DNA from 3 places in the Kitasatospora sp. NPDC056327 genome. Region 1 is predicted to be linked to each of the others. Evidence: predicted binding sites of a transcription regulator. Region 1 holds the regulator's gene; each other region holds the start of a gene.

Region 1 (3,271 bases):
GCCGAGGAAGCCTCGGCACCCCCCGCACCGGGACCGCTACCGGCCGTTGAAGGCGTCCTTCAGCCGGGAGAACAGCCCCTGCTGCCCGGGCGCGAACTGGCCGGCCGGCCGTTCCTCGCCGCGCAGCACCGCCAGGCGGCGCAGCAGGTCCTCCTGCTCGGGGTCGAGCTTGGTGGGCGTCTGCACCTCGACATGCACTATCAGGTCGCCCCGGCCGCCGCCGCGCAGATGGGTGATGCCCCGGCCGTGCAGCGGGATCGACTGGCCGGACTGGGTGCCGGGCCGGATGTCGACCTCCTCGACCCCGTCCAGGGTCTGCAGCGGCACCTGGGTGCCGAGCGAGGCCGCCGTCATCGGGATGGTGACCGTGCAGTGCAGGTCGTCGCCGCGCCGCTGGAACACCGTGTGGGTGGTCTCGGCGATCTCGACGTAGAGGTCGCCGGCCGGGCCGCCGCCGGGGCCGACCTCGCCCTCGCCGGCCAGCTGGATCCGGGTGCCGTTGTCGACACCGGCGGGGATCTTCACGGTCAGGGTGCGGCGGGCGCGGACCCGGCCGTCGCCGGCGCACTCCGGGCACGGGGTCGGCACGACGGTGCCGAAGCCCTGGCACTGCGGGCAGGGACGGGAGGTCATGACCTGGCCCAGGAAGGACCGGGTGACCTGGGAGACCTCGCCCTTGCCGCGGCACATGTCACAGGTCTGCGCGGAGGTGCCGGGCGCGGCGCCCTCGCCGCTGCAGGTGGTACAGGTGACCGCGGTGTCGACCTGGAGCTCCTTGGTGGTGCCGAACGCGGCCTCCTCCAGGGTGATCTCCAGCCGGATCATGGCGTCCTGACCGCGCCGGGTCCGCGAACGCGGGCCGCGCTGGCCGGACGCGGCGCCGAAGAAGGCGTCCATGATGTCCGAGAAGCCGAAGCCGGCCGCGCCCGCTCCGAAGCCGCCCGCGCCGCCCCCGCCGCTCGGCGACAGCGGGTCGCCGCCGAGGTCGTAGACCTGGCGCTTCTGCGGATCGGAGAGCACCTCGTAGGCGGCGTTGATCTCCTTGAACCGCTCCTGCGTCTTCGGGTCCGGGTTGACGTCCGGGTGCAGTTCGCGTGCCAGGCGCCGGAACGCCTTCTTGATCTCGTCCTGCCCCGCATCCCGTCGGACGCCGAGTACCGCGTAGTAGTCCGTGGCCACCAAATGCTCCGCTTGTTCCGCCTGTAAGAGTGCCTGCGACTTCGGCGCCCGTTAGATGTCTAACGCGCGGCCGTTCCTACGACTCGGCCAGGATCTGGCCCACGTACCGTGCCACCGCTCGCACCGCCCCCATTGTGCCCGGATAGTCCATCCGGGTCGGACCGATCACTCCCAGTTTGGCCACGCTCTCGTCGCCCGAACCGTAACCGACCGAGACGACCGAGGTGGAATTGAGCCCCTCGTAGGCGTTCTCGCGGCCGATCCGGACCGTCACCCCGGCGTCCGCGGTCTCACCCAGGAGGCGGAGCAGGATGACCTGCTCCTCCAGCGCCTCCAGCACCGGCTGGATGGTCAGCGGGAAGTCGTGGCCGAAACGGGTCAGGTTGGCCGTGCCGGCCAGCATGATCCGTTCCTCGCTCTGCTCGGCGAGCGTCTCGAAGAGCGTCGCCAGCAGCGTGGTCACCGTCGGCCGGTCGCCCGCCTCGAACAGCGCGGGCAGCTCCTCCAGCAGCCCCGGGACGTCCGGGAGCCGCTGGCCGGCCGCCCGCGCGTTGATCCGGGCCCGAAGGTCGGCCAGCAGCGTCTCGCCGACCGCGCCGGGGCAGTCCACCAGCCGCTGCTCGACCCGGCCGGTGTTGGTGATCAGCACCAGCATCACCTTCGCCGGAGCCAGTGCGACCAGCTCGATGTGCCGCACCGTGGAGCGGCTCAGCGAGGGGTACTGCACCACCGCGACCTGGCGGGTCAGCTGGGCGAGCAGCCGCACCGTGCGGGCGACCACGTCGTCGAGGTCCACCGCGCCGTCCAGGAAGTGCCGGATCGCGCGCCGCTCGGGCGCGCTCATCGGCTTGACCTCGGCCAGCTTGTCGACGAACAGCCGGTAGCCCTTGTCGGTGGGGATCCGCCCGGCGCTGGTGTGCGGCTGGTGGATGTAGCCCTCCTCCTCCAGCGCCGCCATGTCGTTGCGGACGGTGGCCGGGGAGACCCCGAGGTTGTGCCGCTCCACCAGGGCCTTGGAGCCGACCGGCTCCTCCGTCCCCACGTAGTCCTGGACGATCGCGCGCAGCACCGCGAGTTTGCGGTCGTCGAGCTGGCGAACCTCACCGGCCATGGGCACGCACCTCCGTCTCCACGCGTTGTCCGTTGTGACACGCCGTTGTGGCATGTGTCCGCATTCGAGCTGTGTCCGAGCTGTCCGACCGGCCCCGGAGGACCGCGCCCCTGGCACTCCGACCGCCCGAGTGCCAGAACCGTACCTGCCAGTGTAAGGCCCGGGTCCGACCGCAGGAACGGCCCGGCCGGAGTGATCCTGCCCGCAGTTCGCGGCGCGCGGGTGATGCCGGGGGCCCGCCCTGGTGGCAGCATCGGAAGCGGACGGCGAACGGAGGACCAGCGATGTCGAACCCGGGCCCGCACACCCGCTTCGCCCCCGACCGCGGCCTGACCGGCCGGATGGTGGGGACGATGTTCCTGATCGGGCTGCTCTACGTCGGATTCACCGGACTGCTGATCGTGCTGCTGCGCGGCGCCTGGCCGATCGTGGTCCTGATCTCCGGCGGCCTGTTCGTCGCCCAGTTCTGGTTCAGCGACCGGATCACCGAGCGGGCGATGGGCGCCCGCCGGGTCACCCCGGAGCAGTATCCGCAGCTGCACGGCACCGTCGACCGGCTCTGCGCCCTCGCCGACATGCCCAAACCCCGGGTCGCGGTCGCCGACAACGACATGCCCAACGCCTTCGCGACCGGCCGCAACCCCGCCAACGCGGTGGTCTGCGTCACCACCGGCCTGCTGCGCCGGCTGGAACCGGAGGAGCTGGAGGGCGTGCTCGCGCACGAGCTGTCGCACGTCGCCCACCGGGACGTCGCCGTGATGACGGTGGCCGGCTTCCTCGGCGTGCTGGCCGGCGCGATGACCAGGATCGCCATGTACGGCGGCTTCCTGGGCGGCGGGCGCAACAGCAACGACTCCAACGCCGCGATCGCCGCGCTGGTCGTCCCGCTGGTGTCGATCGTGGTCTACGCGATCAGCTTCCTGCTGACCCGGCTGCTCTCCCGCTACCGGGAGCTGGCCGCCGACCGGGCCGCCGCGCAGC
Region 2 (3,271 bases), on a different contig from region 1:
TTGTAGCCCTGGCCCGGCTCCAGCTCGGAGACCTTGGAGGTGATGACGTAGCCCTCAAGGCCGGCGTTCTGGGCGATCCAGCGCAGCGGCTCGTGCAGCGCCTTGCGGACGACCGCGACACCGGTGGCCTCGTCGCCGGACAGGCCCAGGCCCTCGTCCAGCACCTTGGCGGCGTGGACGAGCGAGGCGCCACCGCCGGCGACGATGCCCTCCTCGACCGCGGCACGGGTCGCCGAGATGGCGTCCTCCAGGCGGTGCTTGCGCTCCTTGAGCTCCACCTCGGTGGCGGCACCGACGCGGATGACGCAGACGCCGCCGGCCAGCTTGGCCAGGCGCTCCTGCAGCTTCTCGCGGTCCCAGTCCGAGTCGGTGTTGGCGATCTCGCCCTTGATCTGGGCGACGCGGCCGGCCACGGCGTCGGCCTCACCGGCACCGTCGACGACGATGGTCTCGTCCTTGGTGACGGTCACGCGGCGGGCGGAGCCCAGCACGTCCAGACCGGCCTGGTCGAGCTTGAGGCCGACCTCCTCGGAGATCACGGTGCCACCGGTCAGGGTGGCCAGGTCGCCGAGGATCGCCTTGCGGCGGTCGCCGAAGCCCGGGGCCTTGACGGCCACCGCGTTGAAGGTGCCGCGGATCTTGTTCACCACGAGGGTGGACAGCGCCTCGCCGTCGACGTCCTCGGCGATGATCAGCAGCGGGCGGGAGGAACCGCCCTGCAGGATCTTCTCCAGCAGCGGCAGGAGCTCCTGGATGGAGGAGATCTTGCCCTGGTTGATCAGGATGTACGGGTCCTCCAGGACCGCCTCCTGCCGCTCCGCGTCGGTGACGAAGTACGGCGACAGGTAGCCCTTGTCGAACTGCATGCCCTCGGTGAAGTCCAGCTCCACGCCGAAGGTGTTCGACTCCTCGACGGTGATGACACCGTCCTTGCCGACCTTGTCGATCGCCTCGGCGATCAGCTCGCCGACCTGGGAGTCCTGGGCGGAGAGGGTGGCGACGGCGGCGACGTCGTCCTTGCCCTCGATCTCGCGGGCGACCGACAGCAGGTGCTCGGAGACGGCGGCGACGGCCTTGTCGATGCCCTTCTTCAGGGCGGCCGGGCCGGCACCGGCGGCGACGTTGCGCAGACCCTCGTTGACCAGGGCCTGGGCCAGCACGGTGGCGGTGGTGGTGCCGTCGCCCGCGACGTCGTTGGTCTTGGTGGCGACCTCCTTGACGAGCTGCGCGCCAAGGTTCTCGTACGGGTCGTCGAGCTCGACCTCACGGGCGATGGTGACACCGTCGTTGGTGATGGTCGGGGCGCCGAACTTCTTGTCGATGACGACGTTGCGGCCCTTGGGGCCGATGGTCACCTTGACGGTGTCGGCCAGCTTGTTGACACCGCGCTCCAGCGAGCGGCGGGCGTCCTCGTCGAACTGCAGGATCTTCGCCATGTTCCCTATTCCCTCGGGGGTGCGGCCGCGCGGCCGCTCGACTACGTGAACCAACAGCCACGCCCCGGTCCCCTGTCACTAGGGACACGGATCCGGGGCGTGGCTGGACGCCTTTACTTCTCGATGATGGCGAGAACGTCGCGGGCGGAGAGGACGAGGTACTCCTCGCCCTGGTACTTCACCTCGGTGCCGCCGTACTTCGAGTACAGGACGATGTCACCCACGGCGACGTCGAGCGGCAGACGCTGGCCGTCCTCGAAGCGGCCCGGGCCGACGGCCAGGACGACGCCCTCCTGGGGCTTCTCCTTGGCGGTGTCCGGGATAACCAGGCCGGAGGCCGTGGTGGTCTCGGCGTCGAGCGGCTGGACCACGATGCGGTCCTCGAGCGGCTTGATGGCAACCTTGCTGCTGGTGGTCACGTCCGAGCTCCCCTTCGGAGATTACGGGGTTTTCTAACGGGTAGGGGCGAGCCTGCGCATCTGCCGTCGCGGGGGTCAGACACGCTTTCTCGCGTTAGCACTCCCCCGGTGGGGAGTGCCAAGGACGACCATAGGCCGCAGTTAGCACTCAGTCAACCAGAGTGCCAACGCCGCGCGCGTCGGACGCCCGGAGCGGATGAGTAGCCGTACTCATGTGCGGGGCCGCACCCGGGCCGCAGACTCGGGCCATGACCACGACGCCGGCCGGCACCCGGCCTCCCCGGTGGAAAGACCTCCTGTTCGCGGTGATCCTCCTGCCGGTGTTCACGGCCCTGCCCCTCGCGGTCCTCCAGGCCGGCTCGGCGGTCGCCCGGACCACGGGGTGGCGCTGCTCGGCGTCCCGCACGACGACCGTCCTGGTGGTCACCGGGGTGCTCGTGCTGGCCGCGGCCTGCCTGGCCACCCGGATCGCCCGGCGCAGCGGGTACCCGGTGGTCGCGGCCGTCGCCGCGGTGTCGCCGTTCCTCTACCCGGGCTTCGTCGTGGTCGCCCTCCACAACCTCTGACCGGTGAGAATGGCCCCGTGGAGAACGACGACCTGCGGCCCCTGCTGACCGACCGGGGCCAGACCCTGCTCGCCGAACTGCGCGAGTTCGCGCCCGGGGAGGAGCTGGCGCTGGCGACCCGGCTGCGCAGGGAGCACCCGGCCGAACTGGTGTCGGCCGCCTTCGGACAGGCCCGGCTGCGGCAGCGGGCCCGGGCCAAGTTCGGCGCCGACGCCGATCTCATGTACTTCACGCCCGACGGCGTCGAGCAGTCCACCCGGCGCGAGGTCGCCGAGTGGCGGGCGCGCCGCTTCGCGGACCTCGGGGTGAGGCGGCTGGCCGACCTCTGCTGCGGGATCGGCGGCGATGTGCTCGCGCTGGCCCGGGCCGGCATCGAGGTGCTCGCCGTCGACCGTGACCCGGCCGCCTGCGCCGCCACCGCCGCCAACGCGGCCGCCCTGGGCCTGGCCGACCGGGTCGAGGTGCGCTGCGCCGACGTCGCCGACGTCGACGTCACCGGTTTCGACGCGGTCTTCACCGACCCCGCCCGCCGCACCTCGCGCGGCCGGGTGTTCGACCCCGAGGCGTACGCGCCGCCGCTGTCCTGGGCGATCGGAGCCGGCCGGCGCACCCCGGTCGGCGCGCTCAAGGTGGCCCCCGGCATCCCGCACGAGGCGGTGCCCGCCGACACGGAGGCCGAGTGGGTCTCCGACCACGGCGACGTCAAGGAGGCGGTGCTCTGGTTCGGCACCCGGGCCGGGCACCCGCACCGCGCCACCCTGCTGCCGCAACGGGCCAGCCTCACCGGCGGCGACCTGCCCGACCCGCCGGCCGGCCCGGTCGGCCGCTACCTCTACGAGCCGGACGGCGC
Region 3 (3,271 bases), on a different contig from region 1:
CCCGCCGAACGGTCGAGAGCGTCGAGGACGCCGCCCTGCACACCGGCACCGCCGGTACCACCGCGAACGCCGGGGACGCCGGCACCCCGGGCCCCGCCGGCTCCGGAGGGTCCACCGGTTCCGGGGAGCCCGCCGGGGCCGCCGCGCCCGCCGAAACCGCCGCGCCCGCCCGGGCCGGCTACGCCGCGCTGCTCCGCACGCCCGGCGCCTGGACCTTCCTGGCCCCCGCGTTCGTCGCGCGGCTCCCCTACGCGATGCTCGGCATGGGCATCCTCCTGCTCGTCAAGGACACCCACGGCTCGTACGGCACCGCCAGCACCGTCGCCGCGGTCGCCGCGGTCGCCCAGGCACTGGTCGGCCCGCAGACCGGGCGGCTCGCCGACCGGTACGGCCAGGCCGCCGTACTCGTACCGACCGTGCTGGTGCACGCCGTCTCGGTCGGCACCCTGATCGCGCTCGCGCTCGGGCACGCACCGGCCTGGAGCCTCTTCCTGGCCGCCGCCCCGGCGGGCGCGAGCGTCCCGCAGATCGGCGCCATGGTCCGGGCCCGCTGGATCGCCACCTTCTCCGCCGGGGGCGCGACCGCCGCCCCGGCCGCCGGGATCGGCACCGCCTTCGCCTTCGAGTCCGTGACCGACGAGTTCACCTTCGTGATCGGCCCCATCCTGGCCACCGCCGTCGCCACCTCGGTGAACCCCGCGGCCGGACTCGCCGCCGAGGCGGCGCTGACCCTCGTCGGCGGCCTGGCCTTCGCCGCCCGGCGGCGCAGCGCGCCCGCCCGGGTCGAGCGCGCGCCCGGCGTCCGGCAGGCCTCCGCGCTCGCCTCGCCCGGCGTCCGGCTGCTGGCCGGCGCCTTCCTCGGCGTGGGCACCGTCTTCGGCTCCGTGCAGGTCTCGGTGAACGCCTTCGCCGACGCCGCCGGGCAGCACGGTGCCGCCGGCACCGTGTACGGGATCTTCGCGGGCGGCTCGATGCTGGCCGGCGTGCTGTACGGCGCGGTCACCTGGCGGCGCTCCGTCCAGCAGCGGATGATCATCAGCTACGGCCTGCTGGTGCTGGGCTGCTCGACCCTGTGGGCGATGCCGGGCCTGGTCGCGCTCTCGGCCGCCGGCCTGGTCTGCGGCCTGGCCATCGCCCCCACCCTGATCAGCGGCTACACACTGGTCGAGACGCTGGTCGAGGACGGCGCGAAGACCGAGGCCTTCACCTGGCTGACCGGCGCCATCGGCCTGGGCCTGGCGACCGGTGCGACCGCGGCCGGGCGGCTGGTCGACTCGTACGGGGCGTCGACCGGGTTCCTGGTGCCGGTGGCCGGCGCCGGGCTCGGGCTGGCCGCGCTGATCGCGCTGCGGGGGCTGCTGGTCCCGCCCGGGACGCGCGCGGCGGCGGCGGGCGCCGCGGAGCGGGGTGCGCCGGCCCGGCCGGCGGTCGCGGCCGAGGGCTGAGCGCGGCGGCCGGTCCGGACCCCGGGCGGACTCATCTCACATTCGAGTCGCTGGACTGATCCACCGGAATGCCGCATCATTGACCATCGTTAGCACTCATCAGGCGAGAGTGCCAGGAGGAAGACAAGTGCCCACGTACCAGTACCAGTGCACCGAGTGCGGCAACGGCCTGGAGGCGGTGCAGAAGTTCACCGACGAGCCGCTGACCACGTGCCCCGACTGCCAGGGGCGGCTCCGCAAGATCTTCTCCGCGGTGGGCGTGGTCTTCAAGGGCTCCGGTTTCTACCGGACCGACAGCCGCTCCTCCTCCAGCAGCTCGGTGAGCGGGTCGTCCTCGACCCCGTCCTCGGGTTCGTCGTCCTCGACCTCGTCGGGTTCGTCGTCCTCGTCGGGTTCGTCGAGCTCCTCGACCCCCGCCGCGAGCCCCGCTCCGGCGGCCGGCTGACCTTCGGCCGGGCCCCGGCACCAGGTTTCCGGAGGGCCCGTCGCTCCCGCTGCACGCGGGCGCGGCGGGCCCCTTCGCATGCCCGCCGGGAAACGCGCCCGGTGACTTCTCACCCCTGCGGGTGAGCTTCTCCGTCCACAGGCCCGGGTTTTCCACAGGCTGCGGAAAGGGGCTTCCGGCGGGATTCCGGGCCGCCCAGAGTGTGGGCCACCGGAAAGTCCCGAGCCGACCCTGGAGGTGCCCGTGCGCACCGGTTCGCCCGCCCCGTCGCCGTTCCCGTCCACCCCGCCGTTCCCGCCCGCCCCGCTCTGCGCGTGCGCGTCCGGACCGCCGTCCCCCGGCGCGTCGGTGCCCCCCTGCGCGGCACCGTGCCCGTCCGCGCCGCCGAGCGTGCCCTCCCGGCCGGGCCTCCGGCCGCCGCGCGTCCCGCCGCCCGCTCCGGCCGTCCCGCCCAGGCGGCCCGTGCCGTCGTTCCCGCCGATCCGCGGCCGGGCCGGGCCGCGCTGCCGGCTGCTGCGGGCGCTGCGCCACCGGGTGCCGGTGCCGGCCCCGCTCGTGGTGCTGTGCGCGGCGGCCGCGTTCGCCCTCGGCCCGTCCTGGACGGGTCCGCCCGGACCGGGAACGGCCGCACCGGGAACGGCGGCGACGGTGGGCCGAACGGGTTGTCCGCCGGAGGGGGGAGAAAATCACCCGTGACCGGCGGACGACACCGTCGTTCACGCGGCATGAAAGGCTTCAAGGAATTCCTGCTGCGCGGAAACGTCGTCGAGCTGGCCGTCGCCGTGGTCATCGGCGCGGCATTCACCAACATCGTCAACGCCTTCGTCAAGGGCGTGATCAACCCGATCGTCGGCGCTTTCGGGGCCAAGGACCTCGCGGCCTACAGCTCCTGCATCAAGGGCCCCTGCGAGGTGTCCGCCACCGGGGAGGTCACCTCCGGCATCCTCATCCTCTGGGGCAGCGTCCTGAGCGCGGCCCTGCAGTTCCTGATCACCGCCGCCGTCGTCTACTTCTGCCTGATCCTGCCGATGACCAGGTTCACCGCCAAGCGCAAGACCCTGGCCGAGGTGCAGGCGGAGGCCGAGGTCAAGGAGGTGCAGTTGCTCACCGAGATCCGCGACGCCCTGGTCACCAGGGCGGGCTGAGGCCCCAAGCAGGTCCGCGCGGGTCGGCGCGGGCCCGGAGGCGTCCGGTCCGCCCGGGTCAGTCGCCGTGGTGCGGCGGGCGCTGGCTCAGGTACCACTCCAGCCCGCGCCCGGTTCCCTCCCCCGCCCCGGGGCGGTCGCCCCAGCCGCTGTCGGTGTCGTCCCGGGACTGCTGGTCCAGCGGGTCGCCGAAGACCAGCCTCGCCTTCGCCGCCCGCGCCGGCCCGTCGGCCGCA

The links. Region 1 encodes HrcA, which represses chaperone genes, less so after heat shock. Its sites were predicted from a motif close to TTNGCACTCNGNNNNNCNGAGTGCNAA; they were not measured.
Region 2: groES (co-chaperone GroES) is a predicted target of HrcA. The motif match lies at 1,997-2,023, and genes of this name have one in related genera.
Region 3: ACFCX4_RS25180 (FmdB family zinc ribbon protein) is a predicted target of HrcA. The motif match lies at 1,535-1,561, and genes of this name have one in related genera.

Annotation. Positions count from the first base shown of each region.
Region 1 covers NZ_JBHJRC010000068.1:9,330-12,600, reverse strand. The annotation lists gene dnaJ (molecular chaperone DnaJ) at 37-1,179, opposite strand; gene hrcA (heat-inducible transcriptional repressor HrcA) at 1,256-2,290, opposite strand; gene htpX (zinc metalloprotease HtpX) at 2,575-3,271, shown strand, end outside.
Region 2 covers NZ_JBHJRC010000171.1:8,812-12,082, reverse strand. The annotation lists gene groL (chaperonin GroEL) at 1-1,436, opposite strand, end outside; gene groES (co-chaperone GroES) at 1,550-1,855, opposite strand; gene ACFCX4_RS23250 (hypothetical protein) at 2,104-2,421, shown strand; gene ACFCX4_RS23245 (methyltransferase domain-containing protein) at 2,418-3,271, shown strand, end outside.
Region 3 covers NZ_JBHJRC010000201.1:139-3,409, reverse strand. The annotation lists gene ACFCX4_RS25185 (MFS transporter) at 189-1,445, shown strand; gene ACFCX4_RS25180 (FmdB family zinc ribbon protein) at 1,573-1,890, shown strand; gene mscL (large conductance mechanosensitive channel protein MscL) at 2,616-3,035, shown strand; gene ACFCX4_RS25170 (hypothetical protein) at 3,094-3,271, opposite strand, start outside.